4 regions of the Caballeronia sp. LZ019 genome follow, and region 1 is predicted to be linked to each of the others. Evidence: predicted binding sites of a transcription regulator. Region 1 holds the regulator's gene; each other region holds the start of a gene.
The links. Region 1 encodes LexA, which represses DNA repair genes until DNA is damaged. Its sites were predicted from a motif close to ACTGTATNNNNATACAGT; they were not measured.
Positions count from the first base shown of each region.

Region 2: the regulator LexA is predicted to act here: its motif matches at 2,440-2,457, upstream of imuA (translesion DNA synthesis-associated protein ImuA).
Region 3: the regulator LexA is predicted to act here: its motif matches at 4,758-4,775, upstream of P9255_RS03830 (DUF2471 family protein).
Region 4: the regulator LexA is predicted to act here: its motif matches at 1,421-1,438, upstream of imuA (translesion DNA synthesis-associated protein ImuA).

Region 1 is NZ_JARTVZ010000005.1:2,578,726-2,584,740, forward strand. It holds gene nodI (nodulation factor ABC transporter ATP-binding protein NodI) at 1-646, opposite strand, end outside; gene P9255_RS25585 (universal stress protein) at 990-1,499, shown strand; partial or broken gene P9255_RS25590 (DUF2939 domain-containing protein) at 1,516-2,105, opposite strand; gene P9255_RS25595 (hypothetical protein) at 2,186-2,521, opposite strand; gene lexA (transcriptional repressor LexA) at 2,635-3,303, opposite strand; partial or broken gene P9255_RS25605 (sulfate ABC transporter substrate-binding protein) at 3,550-4,585, shown strand; gene cysT (sulfate ABC transporter permease subunit CysT) at 4,750-5,634, shown strand; gene cysW (sulfate ABC transporter permease subunit CysW) at 5,556-6,015, shown strand, end outside.
Region 2 is NZ_JARTVZ010000004.1:12,485-18,499, reverse strand. It holds partial or broken gene P9255_RS11930 (error-prone DNA polymerase) at 1-271, opposite strand, end outside; gene P9255_RS11925 (DNA polymerase Y family protein) at 292-1,782, opposite strand; gene imuA (translesion DNA synthesis-associated protein ImuA) at 1,706-2,428, opposite strand; gene P9255_RS11915 (hypothetical protein) at 2,729-3,082, shown strand; gene P9255_RS11910 (SOS response-associated peptidase family protein) at 3,131-4,102, shown strand; gene P9255_RS11905 (hypothetical protein) at 4,232-4,453, shown strand; gene ligD (DNA ligase D) at 4,487-6,015, opposite strand, start outside.
Region 3 is NZ_JARTVZ010000002.1:162,378-168,392, forward strand. It holds gene P9255_RS03800 (hypothetical protein) at 1-236, opposite strand, end outside; gene P9255_RS03805 (YceI family protein) at 396-1,028, shown strand; gene tdh (L-threonine 3-dehydrogenase) at 1,188-2,219, opposite strand; gene P9255_RS03815 (glycine C-acetyltransferase) at 2,291-3,493, opposite strand; gene P9255_RS03820 (XRE family transcriptional regulator) at 3,628-4,230, shown strand; gene P9255_RS03825 (CsbD family protein) at 4,366-4,551, opposite strand; gene P9255_RS03830 (DUF2471 family protein) at 4,802-5,158, shown strand; gene P9255_RS03835 (DUF2252 domain-containing protein) at 5,206-6,015, opposite strand, start outside.
Region 4 is NZ_JARTVZ010000005.1:47,634-53,648, reverse strand. It holds rRNA gene P9255_RS13595 (23S ribosomal RNA) at 1-1,000, shown strand, start outside; rRNA gene rrf (5S ribosomal RNA) at 1,167-1,279, shown strand; gene imuA (translesion DNA synthesis-associated protein ImuA) at 1,500-2,363, shown strand; gene P9255_RS13580 (DNA polymerase Y family protein) at 2,308-3,891, shown strand; gene P9255_RS13575 (error-prone DNA polymerase) at 3,899-6,015, shown strand, end outside.

The sequences.
Region 1 (6,015 bases):
CGATCTTGTGTCCCTCTTCGATCACGCACAGGCGGTCGCAAAGGCGCTCGGCTTCCTCCATGAAGTGCGTCGTCAGCAGAATGGTCTTGCCGCGCGCGAGCAGCGAGCGCAGGCGCTCCCAGATCAGGTGCCGCGCCTGCGGATCGAGGCCGGTCGTAGGCTCGTCCATCACGAGGACGTCGGGATCGTTGACGAGCGCGCGGGCCAGCGTCAGCCGCCGTTTCATGCCGCCCGACAGTTCGCCGACGCGCGCATCCGCCTTGCTCTCCAGCCGCGCGAACTCCAGTAGCGACGGCACCAGCGCGGCCATCCGCGCGCCCGTCAGCCCGAAGTAGCGGCCGAAGACGAGCAGGTTCTCGCGCACGGTGAAGTCGGGATCGAGATTGTCGAACTGCGGCACGACCCCGACGCGCTGCCGGGCGAAACGTGCACGGGCCGGCACGGGCTCGCCGACGAGGCGAATCGTGCCGCTATCCGGCGACGTCATGCCGAGCAGCATCTTGAGGGTCGTCGTCTTGCCCGCGCCATTGGGGCCGAGCAGACCGAAGCATTCGCCGGGGCGCACGTCGAAGGTCAGTCCGTTGACGACATTCTTTCCGCCGTATCGTTTTCTGACTTCGGTGAATTCGATGGCGGGCGCGGGCACTGAAGTGTCGTCGGGTGCGTCGGCTGCGCCGCGCGGGATGTCGCTCGTCATGCATCGCCTGGCAGAAGGGAATCCAGCGGGCTAGTGTAATCCAATGCACCAGTGCGGCGCTTTGCATGCAACCGCATGCTGCACGCGCGATTCAACCGCGTGCCGTATGCGTCAGGCACGTGTCGGGCGACAAGTGCCCGGCCTTGCGGGACAAGGCGGGCAGCAACTGGCACGGCTAAAGCTAATACGGTGTGGCGTTGCGCAAGATTAGCGTTTTCCATCGTTGCGACGCGGGTCGCGGCACACGATCATCAAGTTACGCCGCACTCTTGCGATGCGGCAGGGAGGCATGATGACAAGCTACCGAAAAATTCTGCTCTGCTACGACGGCTCCCGAGAAGGCCGCAAAGCGCTGCGCCAGGGCGCGAACCTCGCGCTCGATCTGAACGCGGAAACGCATGTGCTCGCCGTGGTCGACATGCGATCGAGCATTGCGCAGAGCGCCGGTCTGCTGACCGACGTGGCTTGCGGACGTTTCGAGGATGCGGCGCGCGACATCCTGCAGGAGGGCGTCGACTGGCTGCGTGAGCGCGGACTGCAGGCGCAGGGGCACTTCGCGTTCGGGCATCCGATCGACGAAATTGCCGCGCTCGCCGATAACCTCAAGGTCGATCTCGTCGTGGTGGGGCATCGCTGCCGCAGCGGACTGGCGCGATGGTGGATGGGCGCGGGCAACACGCCGCTGCTCGATCGCGTGTCGTGCAGCATTCTGGTGGCGGTCTGTCAGGCAGGCGAATCCGCCGAAGCCGAAGACGCCGCCGCGTATGCCGCCAAGCCGGTCAAGGCGGAAGAGGGCGCGTAGTTCGGCGTCGCGCTCGTCAGCCGTTCAGATCGACGGCGACGAGCTTCCATGACACGAGACCGCTGCGGCGGAAGATGGCCGAATACCGTGCATCGCCAGCGCCGTGCTGATAGGTCACGACGAAGGTATTGATGTCGCGGTATCCGGCGGTCGTCTGTGGCGGCTGCGGCGGACCGGGCGGTTGCGGCAGCGGACCGGACGCCGCCGTGACGCTGGCGCCGCTTCGTGGCGATGCGGGCGGCCGTTCGCCAGGAACGCCGCGCGGCGGAATGCCGTTGAGTATCGCGGCGACGCCATCGGGTGTCGCATAGGAGTCGACCAGCGGCCCGACGAGCGCCGCGCCGATCATCGCCCCGAGAATCGCGAGCGGATTGCCGCTCTTCTGATGTCGATGCGACGCGTCAGCAGCGCCGCGACCTGTTCCTTCAGGCTGCTGCGCAACGCCGGAAAATCGACGTACTCGCTGACAGTCTCTGCATCGCGCGCATCAGCCGCGCGCTTGACGCGATCCAGCGCCAGATACGGCGACGCATACATGAATGCCAGCGCCGCGCCGCACAGGACGACAGCGAGTGCAATAGCGACAAGACGGGTAGTTCGCGACATGCGGTGCACGAGCCTCTCGAGCGTCGGTCTGACTCACATTGACCGTGCCGGTGAAAGAACGATCCCGCAACCCGCGACGTTCACGCCAGAAACCCGCCCGCGCCGCCGGCACGTTCCTCGTCGATGCAGCGGTCGAGCATGCGCGACACCTCGCTGATCTTGCCGACCATGATGACGCGCGATTCGCTGCGATAGACCCGCACCGGGGCGCGCTGCGCCGGCTCCGCATGGACCGTCTTGGCAAGCGACACCCGGGCGAACGCCGGCTGACGCGACGGCAGCAACGGCATTTCATCGAACAGATCCGGCGTGGCTTCAGCAAGCGGACGCGCCGCGACGCCGCAGGGAATCAACGCACGCAGATGACGCAGGCGGCCGAACTGGCGGAAGGGCAACAAACGGGCAAAACGTTCCATGATGACTCTCCAGGCGATAGGACGCACTGCGGCCAAGCCGCGAACGGCTGCCGTCATGCTTTGATGTACTCGAAACGCGCCGCGTCGTGCGTGGCGTGGGGGAAGCGGGCGCGCTAAAACTCGCCCGAGCGGATCAGACCGACCGCGATGCCTTCCAGCGCGAATTCACCGCTGCCGGAGCGCACGAAAATGTTCTCGTAGTCCGGGTTCTCGGCGATCAGTTCGACGCCGTCCGAACGACGCTTCCAGCGCTTGACCGTGACGTCGTCGCCGAGACGCGCGACCACGATCTGCCCGTCTTTGGCTTCGGTGCGTTTTTGCACCGCGAGCAGGTCGCCATCGAGGATGCCGGCGTCGCGCATGGACAACCCGCGCACCTTCAGCAGATAGTCCGGCTTGCTGGAAAAGAGCGCCGGATCGCACGCGTAGTGCTGTGAAATGTGCTCCTGCGCGAGGATGGGACTGCCGGCCGCCACCCGGCCGACGAGCGGCAGAGACAATTGCATGATGCTCGGATGCGGCAGCGTGAACTGATGCGGAAGCTCGTCGGAGCGTGCGGCTTCGCTGATCAGCCGGATGCCTCGCGACGACCCTGCGGCCAATTCGATCACGCCCTTGCGCGCCAGCGCCCGAAGATGCTCCTCGGCGGAATTGGCCGAACTGAAGCCGAGTTCCGCAGCGATTTCGGCGCGCGTGGGCGGGAAACCGGTGCGCTCGATAGCGCGCTGCAGGAGTTCGAAGACCTGCTGCTGGCGAGCGGTAAGTTTTGAGGTTCTAGTCACTGGCTGGCCCCTGCTGCGCTGTATGGATGAACAGATGACTGTATTTTTATACAGTATTTCATACTTTTCAAGCATTACTTTAACTTCGCCCCGGCAGCGCCCCGCAGCGGGCGTTTTCGATGGAAAGACGCCAAAGCGCCGGTCGTTAGCACGTTTCCGTATAAAAAGATGAAAAACGATTATTTCTAATCATATAGTCGCGCCGATAGACTGATTCCGTCAATTGGATAAGACGGAGAACGGGGAATGCAAAGCACGAAAGCGGGATTGGGGACCAGGGGAAGAAAGCTGCTCACCGCGTTGGCGCTGGCGGCGGCGACGATTGGCATCGGTGTTCAGGCGCACGCACAGACATCGTTTCTGAACGTCTCCTACGATCCGACGCGCGAGCTGTACCAGGACTTCAATCAGGCGTTCGCGAAGAAATGGAAGGCCGACACCGGCGAAACGGTCACTTTCAAGCAGTCGCACGGCGGTTCGGGCGGCCAGGCCCGCGCGGTCCTCGACGGACTGCAGGCCGACGTCGTAACGCTCGCGCTCGCCTATGACATCGACGCGCTCGCCGGCAAGGGGCTCGTCAGCGGCGACTGGCAGAAGCGCCTACCGGATAACGCGTCGCCGTACACGTTGACGATCGTGTTCCTCGTGCGCAAGGGCAATCCGAAGCACATCAAGGACTGGGACGACCTGACGAAGCCGGGCGTATCCATCGTTACGCCGAACCCGAAGACCTCGGGCGGCGCGCGCTGGAACTATCTCGCGGCGTGGGCGTATGCGCAGCACAAGCCCGGCGGCAACGAGCAGACCGCGAAGGACTTCGTCTCGAAGCTCTACAAGAACGCGGGCGTGCTCGATTCCGGCGCGCGCGGCGCGACGACGAGCTTCGTGCAGCGCGGGCAGGGCGACGTGCTGATCGCGTGGGAGAACGAGGCGTTCTTGTCGCTCAAGGAGTTCGGGCCGGACAAGTTCGAGATCGTCGTGCCGTCGGTGAGCATCCTGGCGGAGCCGCCGGTCGCGGTGGTCGACAAGGTCGTTCGACAAGCACGGCACGCGCAAGCTCGCCGAGGCGTATCTGAAGTATCTGTACAGCGACGAAGGACAGCAGATTGCGGCGCGCAACTTCTATCGCCCGCGTTCGAACACGGTTCCGGCCGATCTGACGAAGCAGTTTCCGAAGCTGAAGCTCTACACCATCGACGATACCTTCGGCGGCTGGACGAAGGCGCAGAAGACGCACTTCGCGGATGGCGGCGTGTTCGACTCGATCTATCAGCCGCAATAATGGCACGGCAGTAACGGCAAGGCAGTAACGACACGGAGCAGGGCGGCTCGATGATGGAGCATCGAGCCGGATCGGCAAATGACCAAGCGGCGCGCCATGACGCCGCTCGTCGCACGTGCAGCAACAAGCGCCCGCCCCGGCGCACTGGACAGGACAATTCGAGCATGACCACTTTCAACCTGCGCAAGCCGAGCGCGCTACCGGGCTTCGGCTTGACGCTCGGCATCACGCTCGCGTATCTGAGCCTCATCGTGCTCATACCGCTTGCGGCTACTTTCGCCAAGACGGCGACGCTCGACTGGGCGCAGTTCGTGCGCGCGGTCAGCTCGCCGCGCGTGCTGGCGTCGTACCGGCTGACGTTCTTCGCCGCGCTCGGCGGGGCGCTCATCAACGCGGTGTTCGGCTTTCTCGTCGCGTGGGTGCTGGTGCGCTATACGTTTCCGTTCAAGCGTATCGTTGACGCCATCGTCGATCTCCCGTTCGCGCTGCCGACTTCCGTCGCGGGCATTTCGCTCGCCGCGGTCTATGCGGGCAACGGCTGGATCGGGCAATTGCTCGCGCCGCTCGGCATCAAGGTGGCGTTCACGCCGCTCGGCGTGCTGGTGGCGCTGACGTTCATCGGCTTGCCGTTCGTCGTGCGCACGGTGCAGCCGGTGCTCGAGGAATTCGAGCGCGAGCAGGAAGAGGCCGCTGCGTGCCTCGGCGCGACCCGCTGGCTGACGTTTCGCCGCGTCGTGCTGCCATCGCTTTTCCCCGCGCTGCTGACGGGCTTCGCGCTCGCGTTTGCGCGCGCGCTCGGCGAATACGGGTCGGTGATTTTCATCGCCGGCAACGTGCCGATGAAGTCGGAAATCACGTCGCTACTCATCATCACGAAGCTCGAGCAGTACGACTATGCCGGTGCAACGGCGCTTGCGGTGGTGATGCTGTGCGTATCGTTCCTGATGCTGCTGTTCATCAATACGCTGCAATGGTTTCTGCAACGGCGCACGAGCAGGACGGTCGCACCGCCGGTCCCGACGCTGCATGTCGACGGAGGCCGCGCATGAGCACGCCCGACAGCAAGGCGATCGCGATGAACACCGCTGACCAGCGCGAAGTTCCTGCGCTCAATCCGGTGACGGAGCCGCGCGCGATACGCTGGCTGCTTACCGCGATCGCGCTTCTTTTTCTCGCGCTCTTTCTCGTCGTGCCGCTCGTTGCGGTGTTCGCGCAGGCATTCGCGAAGGGCATCGACTATTACTTCGATTCGTTGAAGGACCCGGACGCGTGGTCCGCGATCAAGCTCACGCTGATGACCGCCGCGATCGCCGTGCCGCTGAATCTCGTGTTCGGTCTCGCGGCGTCCTGGGCGATCGCGAAGTTCGAGTTTCGCGGCAAGGCGCTCCTGACGACGCTCATCGATTTGCCGTTCTCGGTCTCGCCGGTCA
Region 2 (6,015 bases), on a different contig from region 1:
TGCGCTTGTCGGCTTCGTCCACACTGTGATTCGCATGAACCAGACGAAAGTACGAGCCGATGACGAGCGGCAGCTTTTCTTCTTTGGCCTGAACGTGCGCGCGCACGACGCCCGCGACCGAACACTCGTCGGTGATGGCCAGTCCCGCATAACCGAGTTGCGACGCGCGCAGCACCAGCTCTTCGCCGTGCGACGCGCCGTGCAGGAACGAAAAATTGGAAAACGCGAAAAGCTCGGCGTAGTCGGGCAGAGCCGATGAGGGAAACTCCACAATGCCACCTGCTTATCCGCTTAGCCGAACAGGCCGTGAAGAAACCAGCGCGTCTCCTCGGTTTTGACGCTCGGGCGTTCGCGGTAGATCCAGTAGCAGCTCTTGTCGTCCGCTTCCGCGACGAAGTAATCGCGCGTCACCAGTGCGCCGTCATGCCATCCGGCCTCGATGCGTTCGCCGGTCGAAACGAGCTTGAGCGGCGAGCCGTAGAACGGACGATGGTTCTTGACCATCAACCGCAACGGCACATGCAGCAGCCAGGTGGGCCGCGGCAGATCATCAGGCGCGGCGAGGGTGGAGGGCGCGAGGGTCGCGGCGTGCGTCCTTGGGCTGCCTTGTACGGGCACCCACTGATTGGCGTGTTCGGGGCGATGATCGGGCGCGGGCGCGGGCCGCAGCACATTTTCGGGGCCGAGGCGCGCAGCCAGTAACTCCAGCAGCTGGTTATGGTCTTGCGCGGATCCACCGGGTTCGGGGAACAGCGAATCGCTGGGCGGTTCAGCCGCGCGCACGTCCGAGGCCGTCAGCCGCACGGCGATCACCGCGGCTTCGAGCTCGGTGCGCCCGAGTCGCTCTTTCAGGAGACGCACCAGGTGCTCCTCATGCCAGGTCGGTTCGGCGAGCGCGATCTCGATCAGCGTCGGCTCGATAGCCTGCCGTCCGCGTTCATGCTCGAGCGTGATCGTGGCATGCGTGAGCGCCAGTTGCTGGGCGGTGAGCCATCCGCAGAGCTGCACGACGAGTCGCCGCGCGGAAAAGAGAATGGCTTCGGCATGCTCGACGCGATCAGGCAGCTCGACGCGTGCGCTGAAGGTCGGCGGCAGTTCGAGCCATTCGTGCAGTTCAGGCGCCAGGCCATAGGCCCGGTCCAGGGAATCGAGTAAGTCCACGCCACACCTCTTTTTCAAACCTGCACGAGGCAGGCGTTGGATATCACCCAGGACGCGGCAGCCCAGTCCACTGAACCAGTCGGCGAACGGCCGCAGCTCCGGCACCACCATGAACGGCAAGGCGCCCAAGTGACGTTCAAGCGAACGCATCTTGAGCACCCGCCGGCGGCCGGCCTTGGCGAGCAGCCACGCGCCCCGGCCGGTGGGCGCCGCGCTCATGCGCGCGGTGACGCCGATGGTCTTGACGATGTCCTTGATTTGCCTGCACACGTGCAGAACGCCGCCGAAGAGCCGTAAGCTCGCGGTGACGTCAACGACGATGGTTTCCTCTTCGCAAACTGCCACCTGCGGCGAGAAACGCAGCAGCGCGATGGCCACCTCGCGCTGCATTCCGTGTTCGCGCTCCGGGCTGCGATCGAACATCAGCGCCTCCGACGCGAGCGTCGTGACCCCACCGCGCTTCGTCCCCACTCGCACGCCTGCGTCTTTCGCCACCGCATCGAGCACAATGACTTTGTCGCGCTCGAGCACCACGCACCCGTGCTCAGACGGAGGCGACCACCTCGGTCTGAACACCTCCAGCGACAGCCGGGGCAAGTGAATGGCGACGAATACGGCCATAGGGACTCAGCAAGATCGGCGACGGTTGTAAGGTGACGGTCAAGGGCTCAGTTCGGTTGGGGCCGCGTCGTTTAATCATGTCAACTGCAATTCCGCCCTCTGCCGGTCTCACGCCAAGCCGTAGGCTCGCCGGCGACGCATCTTGGGCGCTGGCCAACGGCCGCACCAGAATCAGCAACGTCTCGGTCGCCTGAGCGGCCAGATGTAAGCGTCGCAAAGCCTCGGAGCGGACGTGCTGTTGCCAGAACAGCAGCGCACCGCAACTGCCGGCCTGCAGCACGCGCTCCGCGCACCACAAGGCGTCCGCCGTCTTCGATGCGCGCAGCCACATCAGTTTCTCCAGCGGCACGCCGAGGTACGAGAACGCCAGCGCATTCGGCACATGGGGCGCCTGCAGCAGCACGACGGGGCGGTGAGCGTCGTGGGCGACGCGTGTGAGCGCCGGACGCAGCAGACGCATTTCACCGACGCCCGGCTGCTGAACCAGCAACTCCACGAGTGCACCCAGCGGCCAGCCGCCGCCGGGCAACTCCGCCGACAACGCCGCATAGCCGGTGTCAACGGTCTTCCCGTAGGCGCGCGCGAGCTGCGATCCGAGCCACAGGTTCGGATGAATGGACTCGACATGTTTGGGCAGGGCCGCCATTGTGCATAAGTACTGTATATATGTACAGTACTTTACCTCGAAACTCGCAACTGGTATTGCGCCCTTTTTGTCGCTATCGGTCGGTCGGGCGACTATCCTGCTGGGCACTGCCCTGTGAAAGTAGGACCAGCGCTGGCAGGGGCGGATCGGTAACTAGGACTTGGCGCCACCCAAAGCCGCGTCCGAGGAACGCGATGTGATGTTGATTCCGGCGCCTACGCCCGCACTTGCTACCGAGCGTTGGCAATCAAAGTGAGCGACGCCATCAGGAAACGAAGCAGGGACGAAACGAATCGACGTATGGCCGGATCTGATATCAACGACGTGACGGATGGGTCGGACGCGCGCGCCGAGCTGCTGTGCTTCCTGGTCGCGACCGTCGCAGCCTCCCATTCGCTCACGTATGAGTGGCGAATCGACCATCTCGTGGAAAGCTGCCGCCTCTGGCTTCGACGCAACCACCTCTGGATGGATTGGCTCGAGCGCGTGCGCCTAGGCCAACTGGCGCTCAAGATCGCCAAACGAGACCTGAAAGGCGCCGGCATCGCGGTGCGGCAGTCGAACATCCAGGCGCTCTTCACGGGTGACATGCAACTCAACTATTCGTGCACCGTCATCAAGAAGATGCTGGCGCTGTGCAAAGAGGCGCTCTGACGTCCTGCGCCTTGGCGTTCGCCATCACAACAATGGGGAATCTGACGGATGTGTTACTCAGCGCAAATCCAGGCCGACTATCGCCGCTATGTGAAGATGTTCGGCGCACAGATGGACATCCGCGAGTTCGCGCGACTGTTCTGGGAGCGCGCCGAGGGCAGCAAGGTAAAAATCCCGAAAGCGATGGAAGACGGCTTCCGTGAGCCTCAGACCGATGACGAGCGCGAGATCAAGACTTTGATTGATCGGTACAACGCGGAACAGGCGACCAAGGTCGAGCAGGAACTTTTTAAGCAGCGAACGCGACTGGCCGATGCTGAGCGCACGCTGCAGATGAAGACGACGAAAGCAGCGACCGAAGGCAAGCGCATCGCGACTGACAAGATCGATGCGGCGTTACGGCGACTCGCCGACTCCGGACGAACCGAACAAGAGCCCCGTGACTCGCGCATCTTTCCCGGCTACTACGCGCCGGTCCTCGTAATCGAGGACGGGCAGTACGTGGTCAAGCCGATGCGCAATCAATGCCGCATCGCGGGCAAACCTGCGAACTACGACATCAAATATCCAGGCACGTACAACGCGCGGCGCGACAGCCTGGACAAGTTCTGGAAGCCGTGTTTTGGCCATACGCACGGCCTGCTGCTCGTCAACGTCTTCTATGAGAACGTCACGCGCGCGAAGTGCGAGAATACCTTATTCGAAACGCATGGCGGACCGCAGGCGCCGGGCGAGAACGTCGTCCTCGAGTTTCGTCCCAACAACGGCCAGTTGCTGATGGTCGCGTGCCTGTGGTCCAGGTGGACGGCACCCGGTCAGCCGGATCTGTTGTCTTTCGCCGCCATCACGGATGAACCGCCTGCCGAGGTGGAAGCTGCGGGTCACGACCGCTGCATCGTGCCGATCAAGCGAGAGCACGTTGACGCCTGGTTGAATCCGCAGGCGTCCGACCGCGCCGCGCTCGATGCCATTCTGGAAGATCGCGACCGGCCTTACTACAAGCATCGACTCGCGGCGTAAAGGTGGCGTTGGTGGCGTTGGTGGCGTAGTGGCGACCAGCGGTGATGCTTTGGCCGGCGACGTTTGGCCGAAAACGCTCGGAACGCTCCTTGCTCGTCTGTCGTTGTTCTTTTCTCAGGAGATGCGACGATGGCAGGTGACAACTCGTATAAGCCCGGTGAAATCGTCAAGGTGTCCGGTATCTATTCCGTGGTTCACGAGGATGGCAAAGACACCTTCGAAGTGACGTGTGTCGAGGGTGAGCACTTCCCGCCCACGCGCAGTGGCAAGGGCGCGCACTATGAGCTCAAATACGGCGCGACGCACTCGCATAAGCATGGCGAGCTTAAGGGCACCGAAGCGCGGGGCTAGCGTTCGATTCGCGAGCGTGAGATTGCGACATCCTTAGCGCTTCACGCCGACCGCCCGGCGCATCGCGGCCGTGATCCCTTGCCGCGTGCGCCAGTAGCCTTCCCACGGATCAGTGGTGAGCGTGCGTTGTCGGTGGACGGCTTGCGCCATCGTCCATTGGTCGCCGCTTCTCACGTCATTCAACTCATCCCACGAGACCGGCATCGACACCGCCATGCCGGGGCGCGCGCGCACGGAAAACGCGGCCACCGTACTCGCGCTCCGACCGTTGCGCAGGTAGTCGATGAAGATCTTGCCCACGCGGTTCTTCGGACCGAGGACTGCTGAAAAGCGCTGCGGCACCACGCGCGTCATGTGCTGGGCGACCGCCTGCGAGAACAGCTTGACCTCCTCCCAACCTTGTCGCCGGTTGAGCGGCACGACAATGTGAAAGCCCTTGCCGCCACTGGTCTTCGCGAACGAGCGCAATCCCAGCTCATCCAGCACCACCTTCACGAGCGCTGCCGCTTCCAACATGGCCGACCACGGCAAGGCTGGGTCGGGATCCAGATCGAAGATGACGCGATCCGGATGCTCCAGATCAGGTGCCGCGCCATTCCATGAGTGAATCTCGACGACGCTCATCTGCGCGAGTCCGACCAGCGCGTCCGCGGTATTCGCCACCAGCAGCGGCTTGTGTCCCGGATACAGACTGACGGGCAACCCTTCCATGCCAGGGATGCGGGCGCGCTCGGAGTGCTTCTGAAAGAACAGCTCGCCGGCAATGCCGTCCGGCGCGCGCACGAGCGCAAGGGGTCGTGCATGCAGATAGGGCAGTGCCCACTCCGCGATGGCGTCGTAATAACTTACGATGTCGAGCTTGGTGAGGCCCGACGCCTGATCCATCACGCGCTGCGGATTGCTGATCTTGATGTCGCCCACGATGACCGTCCCGCGCGGACCGGGCCTTTCGCGGGTCGAGCCGATTTGCTCGGGACCCTCGACCCGCGGTTCGGTGATGACCTTTTCTTCCGTCACCGCACGGGCAGGCTTGTCTTCGCGCAGCGCATGAAAGACCGGATGGCGGACTTCACCGTTGGGCGTCCATTCAAGAAAGGCGACCTCCGCGACGATGTCAGGCTTGAGCCAGTAAAACTCGCGATCGCGCTCGGGTTCCGGCGCGTTATAGAAGGCGGGTTGAGCCTGCTGCAAAGCCTGAGCGCGCTTGCTGAAGGCAGCGCTTCGCCCGGGCGTGAGGTGGGGTGCAACGTGCCCGGAATATCGGAGCGTGCCATCTGGCTCGTAGACGCCCAACAACAAGGCGCGCACGCCGGATTTCGCGCCCTTCACACGCGAAAACCCGCCGACCACGAACTCTTGTCTGAGGTTGCACTTGAGCTTGATCCAGTCGTTGGAGCGTCCGGACCGGTAAGGCGCATCGGCCCGCTTGCCGATAATGCCTTCGAGCTGCATCTTGCAGGCGGACGCCACTAGCGAGGCCGGATCCTCGGCGAAATCGTCCGAATACCGTAGGAGCGGGTTTTCAACGCTTTTCATCAACTCGTGCAGTAGTGCTCGCCGCG
Region 3 (6,015 bases), on a different contig from region 1:
AGTGCCCACTCGGGCGCGACCCAGCATTCTGCGCCGATGCCCGGATTGAATTGCTCGAAATGCTTGTCCGGGTGAAAGTGATGCGATCCGATCATCGCGTCGACCCATAGGCCATCGGCGCACAAGGCGGCCCTGGCGGATGGCGCCCACGACAAGGCGCCGCAAACGAGCAGCGCGGCCACCAAGGACGCGAGGCGAAGCGGTCGGGGAGAGAAAAAGGACGGCCACAAGCGCATAGTGTTGTCCGCCATCGCGCAAATGCCGTGGCGCCTTTTTTGAGATGGAGGTCGAGGCGAACTCTACCTGATCGCGTCATTTTCGTGTGCGCTTACGAAAACGATGTGACCGTCGCATATTGGCTGGCAATGTGTCGCATTTCCTTGGGGTATTGCACGATGAAATCGAATGTCTATTGGGCGCGTCTTCTGGCGTCGGTCGCGCTGCTTCTTGCAGGCTGCACGCCGTTGCAGGTGGTCACCCATCGCGTGTCCGCCAGCGAATCGACCGTGCCGGTCGGGCGCTATGCCCTCGATCCACATCACTGGCACATCAGTTTCGACGTCAACCATTTGCATTATTCGCGCTTTGTCATTCGCTTCGACAGGGCGACGGCGCAACTCCAATGGAACGCTCGCGGCATGGAAGACAGCACCGTACGCGCGACGATCGATGCAGCAAGCGTCAATACGAACGTGCCTCTACTGGACCGGATGCTGAAAGGGCAGGATATGTTCGACGTGGCCCGGTATCCGGACATCGATTTTGTCAGCACAGAGTTCGTGCGCACCGGGAACGATCGCGGGGCGCTCACCGGCAATCTGACGATTCGCGGCACGACGCATCCCGTCACGTTGAATGTGATCTTCAACGGCCACGCGGTGAACCCGCTCATCAAGCAGGAAACGTTGGGCTTTTCGGCCGATGGGCATTTCAGCCGCGCGCAGTTCGGTCTGGCGACGTGGTATCCGGCCGTCGGCGACGATGTTCACGTCGCGATTCAGGCGGAGTTCGAGAAGACGGGTGATTAAGGCGATCCCGAAGGCTGAGCTCGGCTTTGCACGTCTGTTGGAGCGCTACTGTTAGCGCGGGCGCTCGCCGTTGACGACGCTACTTGAGAGCCAGTCAGATGCTCTGCGCATCAGCGTTGTTGGCGCGGGATACCGCCGAGCATCATGCTAAAGGGATGGTCAAGCGCCCGTCCAGTCGAGAACGACCTTGCCGCTGTTACCGGAGAGCATTGTCTCGAACGCGCGCTGATAGTCATCGACCGGGAACGTGTGCGTCAGGATCGGCGACAGGTCCAGACCGCTCTGCAACATGGCGACCATTTTGTACCAGGTCTCAAACATTTCGCGGCCGTAAATGCCTTTGATTTCGAGCCCCTTGAATATGACCTGATTCCAGTCGATGGCAGTCTGCGCGGGCGGAATGCCCAGTAAAGCAACCTTGCCGCCATGATTCATCGACTCCAGCATTGAAGTGAAGGCGCTCGGAACGCCCGACATTTCGAGGCCGACGTCGAAGCCCTCGGTCATGCCGAGTTCATGCATGACGTCGCGCAGATCCTCGCGCGTCACGTTGACGGCGCGCGTCGCGCCCATCTTGTGAGCAAGGTCCAGCCGATAATCGTTGACATCGGTGATGACAACGTTGCGCGCGCCCACGTGCCGCGCGATAGCCGCCGCCATCACGCCGATCGGACCCGCTCCGGTAATGAGCACGTCCTCACCGACGAGATTGAATGAAAGCGCCGTGTGCGTTGCATTGCCGAAGGGATCGAAGATTGCGGCGAGGTCATCGGAGATATCGGGCGGAATCTTGAACGCGTTGAAGGCGGGGATTGCGAGGTATTCGGCGAAAGCGCCTTCGCGATTCACGCCGACTCCGACCGTGTTGCGGCAAAGATGCCGCCGGCCCGCGCGGCAATTGCGGCAGAAGCCGCACGTGATGTGCCCTTCACCGGAAACGCGGTCGCCGACAGCGAACCCGCGCACTTCCTGTCCGATCTCGACGATCTCCCCAACGTACTCATGCCCGACATGCATCGGCACGGGAATCGTCTTTTGAGCCCAGTCGTCCCACTTCCAGATATGAATGTCGGTGCCGCAGATGGCGGTCTTCCGGATGCGGATGAGGACATCGTTGTGACCGACCTCGGGACGCTCGACGTCTGTCAATGTGAGACCGGGAGCGCGTTCGAGTTTAGCAAGGGCTTTCATGCGTTGGTCCTGTGGATTGCTTTGGGTGCTGTGGCCGCACGATGCTCGGCCGAGTTTATGCGCATAAAGGCTCAGCGGATGACGCCCAGCCGCCGCCCCACTCGGGCAAACGCGTCTACCGCCCGATCGATCTGCTCCGGCGTGTGCGCCGCGCTCATTTGCGTTCGAATGCGTGCGCGGCCTTTCGGCACGACTGGGTAACAGAAGCCGATCACGTACACACCTTCCCCGAGCAATGCTTCCGCCATTCGGGATGCGAGTTGCGCATCGCCGAGCATGACGGGAATGATCGGATGTTCACCGGGCACGAGGTCGAAGCCGAGCGCGGTCATGGCTTGGCGGAAATGTGCGCCGTTTTGCCGGACGCGCTCGCGCAAGTCGGCGCCTTCGTTGCTCGCAAGCAACTCAAGCACTTTCAAGGAAGCCGAAGCGATGCTCGGCGCAAGCGTATTCGAAAAAAGATACGGCCGGCTTCGTTGCCGCAGCAACTCGACGACCTCTTTGCGAGCGGCGACATATCCTCCCGATGCACCGCCGAGCGCTTTCCCAAGCGTCCCGGTAATGATGTCAACGCGGTCCAGCACGCCGCAACGCTCCGGCGTGCCCCGTCCGTGCTCGCCAATGAAACCGACGGCGTGGGAGTCGTCGACCATCACCAGCGCGTCGTAGCGATCCGCAAGATCGCAGATGCCGGCGAGGTCCGCGATAATGCCGTCCATTGAAAACACGCCATCGGTCGCGATCAGCTTGAAGCGCGCGCCGGCTTCATCGGCTTCTTTCAGACGCGCTTCCAGGTCGGCGAGGTCGTTGTTCTTGTAGCGCAGTCGTCGCGCCTTCGACAGACGCACGCCGTCGATGATGCTCGCATGGTTCAGTTCGTCGCTGATGATCGCGTCTTCATCGGTCAACAGCGTTTCGAACAGGCCACCGTTCGCGTCGAAGCAGCTTGAATAGAGGATGGCGTCATCGGTCTGAAGGAACTCCGCGATCGCACGCTCCAACTGCTTATGCACGGTCTGCGTCCCGCAGATGAAACGCACCGACGCCATGCCGAAGCCGTCTGCATCGAGACCCGCTTTCGCGGCGGCGATCAAACGCGGGTCGTCGGCGAGGCCTAAATAGTTGTTCGCGCAGAAGTTGAGTACTTCCGCCCCGCTGTCGAGCCGAATATCCGACGACTGCGGACTGGCGATGACTCGTTCGGTCTTGTAGAAACCGGCCGCGCGAATTTCATCGATGGTTTGGCGCAGATGGGTCAAATATCGGTCGTTCATCAGCAGCATCCTGTGAATGCGGGCGCTCGGCGCGTGGCCCATAGCCCTGTTATAGTCCATGCATCGCATCGGACGAGTTCGATATTTCGAACAACCTTCCGATATGCCGAACACTGTAAAGGATCGAAGAAGTCATGGCAAGCGCTCGCTCCACGCAGGCAGCCGGGGAACCGGCACCGTCCGCATCGTCGCCGCCGCGCGTCGGGGAACAGATTCAACGGTTGCGCAACGAGAGAAAGTTGACGCTCGATGACTTATCCCGTGCAGCAGGGGTTTCCAAGTCGATGTTGTCGGAGATCGAGCGCGACAAGGCGAATCCGACGATAGCCGTCGCATGGAGGCTGACGAACGCGCTCGGAATCAGCCTCGATCAATTGTTCGCGCAGCAACGGCCGCTCGAAGCGATTCGCGTGGCCGGCCCGCACGAGATACCGACGCTAAGCGGTGACAACGGTGGATATCAGCTGCGGGTGTGGGGGCCGATCGAACTGGCAGGCAAGTTCGAGTGGTACGAACTCACGCTGCAGCCGGGGGCGGCGCTCCGATCGAACGCGCACGAGCCGGGGACGCGGGAGCACATGACCGTGCTCAACGGAACGATACAGGTAGAAGCGGCAGGCACGACGCGACGTCTGAAGGCGGGCGAGACAGCCCGGTACGCTGCCGACGATGGCCATTCCATTCGAAATGCAGGAAGATCGGAAGCGAAGGCACTGCTGGTGGTGATTCACGGATGAGCCGGCGTGCTGCGGGCGTCAGTGCGAGCGGAACTTTATGCGCATCAAGTTGGGCAGCGGCCCGCCGTCAAGTAAAAACGGGACGCCGACCCGGCGTCCCGCTCAAAGTCCAGCGGCCATCGCCGCCAGTATGTGTTACGGCTTCTTCAGAGTGTCCTTCACGTCTTCGCGGACATCTCCCGCGCCCTTCTGAATCTTCCCGGCTGCTTGCTGCATGTCGCCCTTGGCTTCCTGCGCCGGGTCATCGGTTGCGTTACCGACCACTTCGTTGACCTTCCCCTTCACCTGCTTGCCAACGCCTTCAATCTGGTCCTTGTTCATTCTGGCTCTCCTTTGGTTTCGCGCTCAGAGTGCGCGCATGCTTCGTTGTGACGCCCGCGAGTTCAACGCGGGATGCCGCGTAAGCACGGCTCTACGATGCGCTTCCCGAGCGCAAGCTCATAGCGGCGCATGTCTGAATCGCACGTAGGCGGAATCGCACATACAGCGCAACGGAACAGCGCGACGCTATTTTCATCGATGCGAGTACTGTATATTTATACAGTACTGGAGACCGCTAGAGGAGGTGAATATGGAGTCGAACGGCGAACATCTCAGCAGAAAGCAGTTCGAGCGCGCGGTTCGTGACCTCGAACGCATCACGAGACAAATCGCAGGGCGTTATATCGAGAAAAGTGTGCCGCTTACCTGGCGCCTGCTGCATGCGATCGAAGCCGAAGCCGTTGCGGATCTCGGTTTCGCCGGACGCCACGAAGCCGCGTTGCGCGAATTGTTCGCGCGCCCGGACGGCTTTCATTTCCCGGAGACCGATGACGTCGTCGACCTCGCATCGTCCAACGCGTTGCCTGCCGTGTTTGCGTTCGTAGTGGATGCCTACGAGTGCGCCGCCCGGCAAGGCAGGCCGCAACTTTCCGTCGCTGCCCACTGACACGTCGTGGGACCTGGTCGCGCGACCATCCGCAGAAGTCGACGCCATCAGAGTGCGAAGTCGGCGGCCATGTCAGCGTCGGTGCGCGCCTGCAACTCGCCGCTACGGCAGGCGCGGCGAAATCGCTCATAGTCTTTCTCGACCTGGTCGGCATAGGCGCGGCCATAGCTCACGAGCGCGTCGACCAGCCGCGAGCCGCTGCCGATGTAGCCCGATATCTCCAGCGCGAGGCCGCTAGCCTTCGCGTGCGCCCGGGCGAGCGCCCAGCCGCAGAGTGCGGCGTAGTTGCGGAGCGCTTCGTCGTCGAATGTTTCGATCTGAACGGAAATCTTCATGTCGCGCAGTTGGCGCACGTAGAAGGTGCGTCCGAGCGCACCGGTCGCGAAGCCGAGGAACGGATCGCTCGCCGCCTGCATCAGGCGTTGTCCGTGAACGACTCGTTGACCCTCGTGTTGGCTTTTCGCGGAGTGTTGGGGCAGGTATCGCGCGACGACCGACGTCGACGCCTCCTTCAGTTGTAGAAACAACGGCCTGCCGTGATGGTCGGTGAAGAGCAGCACGACACAGCGCGTGCCCACGCTTCCAACGCCCACCACCTTGAACGCGACGTCCTCGAGGTGAAACTGCAAGAGCAGCGCCGCCCGCTCCGGCGTCAGCGATCTCGTGTAATCCTGCATCAGCGATCCCAGAAGCGTTGCACGATCGCCCGACAGCGTCATCCATTCGTCCGCCTGATCGATGAGCGTGCTCTCGCTGCGGATGTGGAACACGGCGGGCGGGGCATCGCGGATGCGCCAGCCGTCGCCGTCCTTGTCCGCGAGCTTCGGCAGCACAGTGTCGTGCGTGCGCCGCGACGC
Region 4 (6,015 bases), 2.5 Mb from region 1:
CGGCCGTAACTATAACGGTCCTAAGGTAGCGAAATTCCTTGTCGGGTAAGTTCCGACCTGCACGAATGGCGTAACGATGGCCACACTGTCTCCTCCCGAGACTCAGCGAAGTTGAAGTGTTTGTGATGATGCAATCTCCCCGCGGCTAGACGGAAAGACCCCATGAACCTTTACTGTAGCTTTGCATTGGACTTTGAACCGATCTGTGTAGGATAGGTGGGAGGCTATGAAACCGGAACGCCAGTTTCGGTGGAGCCGTCCTTGAAATACCACCCTGGTTTGTTTGAGGTTCTAACCTTGGTCCGTGATCCGGATCGGGGACAGTGCATGGTAGGCAGTTTGACTGGGGCGGTCTCCTCCCAAAGCGTAACGGAGGAGTACGAAGGTACGCTAGGTACGGTCGGAAATCGTGCTGATAGTGCAATGGCATAAGCGTGCTTAACTGCGAGACCGACAAGTCGAGCAGGTGCGAAAGCAGGTCATAGTGATCCGGTGGTTCTGTATGGAAGGGCCATCGCTCAACGGATAAAAGGTACTCTGGGGATAACAGGCTGATACCGCCCAAGAGTTCATATCGACGGCGGTGTTTGGCACCTCGATGTCGGCTCATCTCATCCTGGGGCTGTAGCCGGTCCCAAGGGTATGGCTGTTCGCCATTTAAAGAGGTACGTGAGCTGGGTTTAAAACGTCGTGAGACAGTTTGGTCCCTATCTGCCGTGGGCGTTGGATATTTGAAGGGGGCTGCTCCTAGTACGAGAGGACCGGAGTGGACGAACCTCTGGTGTACCGGTTGTCACGCCAGTGGCATCGCCGGGTAGCTATGTTCGGAAGAGATAACCGCTGAAAGCATCTAAGCGGGAAACTCGCCTTAAGATGAGATATCCCCGGGGCTTCGAGCCCCTTGAAGGGTCGTTCCAGACCAGGACGTTGATAGGTCAGGTGTGTAAGTGCAGTAATGCATTGAGCTAACTGATACTAATTGCCCGTAAGGCTTGATCCTATAACCAGTGTGTTTCGCAGTGAGTTAGCGCTTTAGCGCTTACTCAATGCAACCCCCGAAGGGGGCACGCCGGTTGAGTGACGCGACTGTGCCCAACAGTCACTACCGAATCTACTTCTTCCCAGATTGGTTGTGCCGTCCCCAACGCGCACAACAACAAGTCATGCCTGATGACCATAGCGAGTCGGTCCCACCCCTTCCCATCCCGAACAGGACCGTGAAACGACTCCACGCCGATGATAGTGCGGATCCCCGTGTGAAAGTAGGTAATCGTCAGGCTCCTCATGCGTTAAACAAAAACCCCACCCCATAAAGGTGGGGTTTTTGCGTTTGGGCGCAAGAATCTGCGCAGTAACCCGCCTTTCCTCGCACTCGCAAGCTCCCTCCTACGATCCTAGCGGTTACCATTCCACTCGAAATACTGTATAAATATACAGTACAGCTAGAGGTCGCACGTATCAGGCATGAGCGGCCCGTCCAATTTATCGAGCGGGAACATATGGGTGCCGCACTTTCATTGCTCGATTTCCAGCTGACTGCTCGCTTGCAACAACAGCTGTGGCAAGGCGAGCAGTTCAGCTCGTCGCATCCGAATGTTATCTCGAGCGGTTATCGGTTACTTGATCGCGTTTTGCCCGGCGCAGGCTGGCTTCCCGGCACCGTGACGGAATTGCTGATCGAAGAGAGCGGCGTTGGGGAAGTCCGCCTGCTTGCACGCTGCCTTCGAGAACTGACGACCATCCAGAGTCGTTCCGTCGTACTCATCGCGCCACCGTGGATGCCTAATTTCGCCGCCTTCCGGGCGATGCACATCGCGACGAACAAGCTGGTTTGGGTCAGAGCAACTGACGAGCAGGTGCTGTGGGCCGCGGAACAGTCGCTGAAGCAGGAGGGCATCGGCGCAGTGCTGATCTGGCTGCCGAAAGCGCGTCCTGAAGCGTTGCGCCGACTTCAGGTGGCGGTCCAGGAGTCGCAATCGTTGGCGTTTTTGTTCCGCCCGCTCAATGCCGCAAAGCAATCTTCCGCCGCGCCGTTGCGCATGGTGTGCAAGCCGATCCTCCCGCCCACCGCACAGACGATGAACCGTCGCGAATGGATGCAGGCCGTCATGCTGGAAATCGACATCATCAAGCGGCGCGGTCCGCTGCTGGAGAAGCCTTTGCAGTTGCGCTTGCCGTTGCAGTTGCCGGCGTTGCCCGAGCATTTGCGTCGCGCGAGTCAGCAAAGGAAAGCACGAGAGGTCAAACATGTTGTGGATAGCGGTGACATTGCCGCTTTTATCGCTCGAAGCAGTCAGGCCGCCATCGATGCCATCCGCATCGGCGAGTTCGATTTCGCCTGGAGCGAGGCCGACGGGCAATGACGACGCAGCAGACGCCATCGACCAGCCTTGCTTCGCGCTTGCCGATCACGCGCGCATCCTGCTGCCCGATCTCATCGCGTTTCGGCTCGGCGTGCGGCCCGGCAGCACGCGCTCGCACGCGTTCGCGCTGGCGCCGCGCCTGACGCTGCTGGCGGTGGATATCAGCGAGGAGCAGCGCGCGCTCGAAGCCGTCGCGTTGGCCTTGCTCGCCTTTACGCCGAAGGTCGTGCTCGCGCACGCCAATACGGTGCTGCTGGAAGTCAGCGGGAGCACGCGGCTGTTCGGCGGGCTGCGCGCGCTGCTGGCGAAGGTGACGTCCACGGTGAAGGGCTGCGGCTTTACTTCACGCCTGGGTTGCGCGCCGACTCCGTGGGGCGCGTGGCTGCTCGCGCACGCGCGTACGCGACGCGTGACGCGTCGTGTGCGAATCGTGAAAGGCACGACGCTCGTGCGCGTGCTCGACGCCTTGCCGGTATCGCTCGTTCCGTCGGCGGAATCACATGGCAATGTGTTCGAACAGATCGGCTGCTCGACGCTCGCCGATTTGCGCCACTTGCCGCGCAAGGGCGTGGCGCGCCGGTTCGGTCAAGGCATTCTGCAGTGGCTCGCGCAGGCGTACGGGCAGGCGCCGGATCCTCGCGAGGCGTTTTGCGCGCCCGCATCGTTCGAGGCGCGGCTCGAATTGCAGGCGCGCGTCGATAGTGCCGAGGCGTTGCTGTTCGCAGCGCGCCGGCTCGTGCTGCAGTTGGCCGGCTGGCTGAGCGCGCATCACGCCGCCGTCAGCGGATTCGCTCTGCTGCTCGAGCACGAACTCGCCGCGCGCAACGCGCCGAAAACCTCGACGTTGCAGATCGGCTGGGCCGTGCCGACGCGCGATGCCGACCACATCCTCTGGCTGCTGCGCGAAAAGCTGAATCAGACGACGCTCATCGCGCCGGTCATCGAGATGAAGCTGCTTGCCGACAAGGTCAGCGAGCACGCGCCGCCGTCCGACACGCTTTTTCCGATGCCCACCTCCGATAAAGAATCGATGGCGCAACTGCTCGAACGTCTGAGCGCGCGGCTGGGCGCGGAGAACGTCGTGCAACTGGTCGCGCGCGAGGATCATCGGCCGGAGGCGGCAATGACGGTCGAGCCGTATCAGATCGTGCGCGATGCCAGGCCGAAGCGCGGGGAAAAGCCGAAGGAAGCGCCTGCCGAAGCACTACCTGACGAAGAGCAGGAAACGGCGGAGCCGGACATGGAACTCGGCGAGCAGTTAGAACTTCCCGACCGGGCTGTTCCTTCGCAGCCGCGCCCGTCGTGGATTCTGGAGACACCGCAGCCATTGAAGCTGCGCAACGAGCGGCCGTTCTATCGTCGTCCGCTGAAGCTGATCAGCCGCACCGAGCGCATCGAGGCGGGATGGTGGGACGGCAACGGCGTGCAGCGCGACTATTACGTCGCCTCTGACGATCGCGGCCGCATGTTCTGGCTTTATCGCGAGCGATTGAGCGGCGCCTGGTTCCTGCACGGATTTTTCGGATGACGCCGCCATGGACGATCTGAACGACATCATCGGTCTGAGCGGCGAGGGCAGCGACTTGTCGGGCGCGGTGTCTGCATCGGCGCTTTTGCCCGGATATGCCGAACTGCACTGCCTGAGCAACTTCTCGTTCCTGCGCGGCGCGTCGCATCCGCAGGAACTGGCCGCTGCCGCGCTCGAACACGGCTATACCGCGCTCGCCGTCACCGACGAGTGTTCACTTGCGGGCGTCGTCCGCGCGCATGGCGCGATCAAGGACATTGAGGCAAAGGCGAAAGCCGCGATCGAGGCCGCACGGCTCGCAGGCCAGCCGCTACCCGACAAGCCGACGTTGAAGCTCATTATCGGCAGCGAATTGCATCTGACGGATGCGGATGGCCAGCCGTTCTGCACGCTCATCGCGCTCGCGACGAACCGCGAAGGCTACGGCAATCTGTCGGAGCTGATTTCGCTCGCGCGTTCGCGTTCGCCGAAAGGCCAATATCGGCTGGGGCCGGAAGACTTCACCGATCCGGCCGCATCGTCCGATGCCACGGACATCACTGATTTGCGCGGCGACATCGCGCATCTGAAGCATTTGCCCGGCTGCCTGCTGATTCTCGTGCCGCAGCGCGCAGCGACGCTTGCCGACACGCTCGACCGCGCGCACTGGCTCGCCGGTTTCGCGGCGGGGCGAGCGTGGCTCGCGCTGGAGTTGTGGCAGGACGGCAGCGACGACGAGCGTCTCGCCTCATGCCGCGTCATCTCCGAGGCGAGCGGTCTGCCGCTCGTCGCGGCAAGCGGCGCGCTGATGCACGCGCGATCGCGCAAGCCGTTGCAGGACACGCTGACCGCCATTCGACTGGGCCGGCCGCTCGGCGAATGCGGGTATGCGCTCGAAGCGAACGCGGAGCGGCATTTGCGCACGCGCTTGCGTATCGGCGCGCTGTATCCGAAGGCGGCGATCGCGGAAACGCTGAAAGTCGCGGCCCGCTGCACGTTCCGGCTCGACGAGCTTCAGTACGAATATCCCGAGGAACTCGTGCCGACCGGCGAGACGCCCGCCAGCTATTTGCGCAAAAAGGTGATCGAGGGCGCGAAGCAGCGCTGGCCGGACGGATTCGACGCCGACACCATCGGCCAGATCGACAAGGAACTGGAACTCGTCGCCGAACTGAAATACGAGAAGTATTTCCTGACGGTCTACGACATCGTCGCATTCGCGCGCAGCCAGGGCATCCTGTGTCAGGGACGCGGTTCGGCGGCGAACTCCATCATCTGCTTCTGTCTCTTCATCACCGAGCTCGATCCGGTCCGGATGGGTCTCCTGGTCGAGCGCTTCATCTCGCGGGCGCGCAACGAGCCGCCCGATATCGATGTCGATTTCGAGCACCAGCGGCGCGAGGAAGTCATCCAGTACATCTATCGGAAGTATGGGCGGCATCGCGCGTCGCTGGCGGCGTCGGTCACGACGTATCACACGAGAAGCGCGCTGAAGGACGTCGGCAAGGCGCTCGGACTCGATGCATCGCTGATCGAACGCATCGGCAAGTCGCAGCAGTGGTGGGATGGACCGTCGGCGGTCGCCGGCTATCTCAGAGAGGCGGGTTTTAGCGAGGACTCGCACATCACGCGGCATCTCATCCGCCTGACGCGCGAACTGCGCGGATTTCCGCGCCACCTGTCGCAGCACGTCGGCGGCTTCGTGATTGCGCGCGAGAGGCTGTCGCGGCTCGTGCCGATCGAAAACGCCGCGATGAAAGATCGCTGTGTGATCCAGTGGGACAAGGACGACATCGACCAGCTCAAGCTCCTGAAAGTAGATGTGCTCGCGCTCGGCATGCTGTCGGCGATCCGCCGCGCGCTCGAGTTCGTCGCGCTGCGGCGCGGTGTCCTGAATTTCGGCATTACGCACATTCGCCGCGAAGACAAGGCGGTGTATGAGATGTGTTGCCGCGCGGATACCATCGGCGTGTTTCAAATCGAATCGCGGGCACAGCAGAGCATGTTGCCGCGCTTGCGGCCCCAAAAGTACTACGACCTCGTGATCGAAGTAGCGATCGTGCGGCCCGGCCCGATTCAGGGCGGCATGGTGCATCCGTATTTGCGACGCAAGCAGGGTCTGGAAGACGCGGACTACCCGAAGGA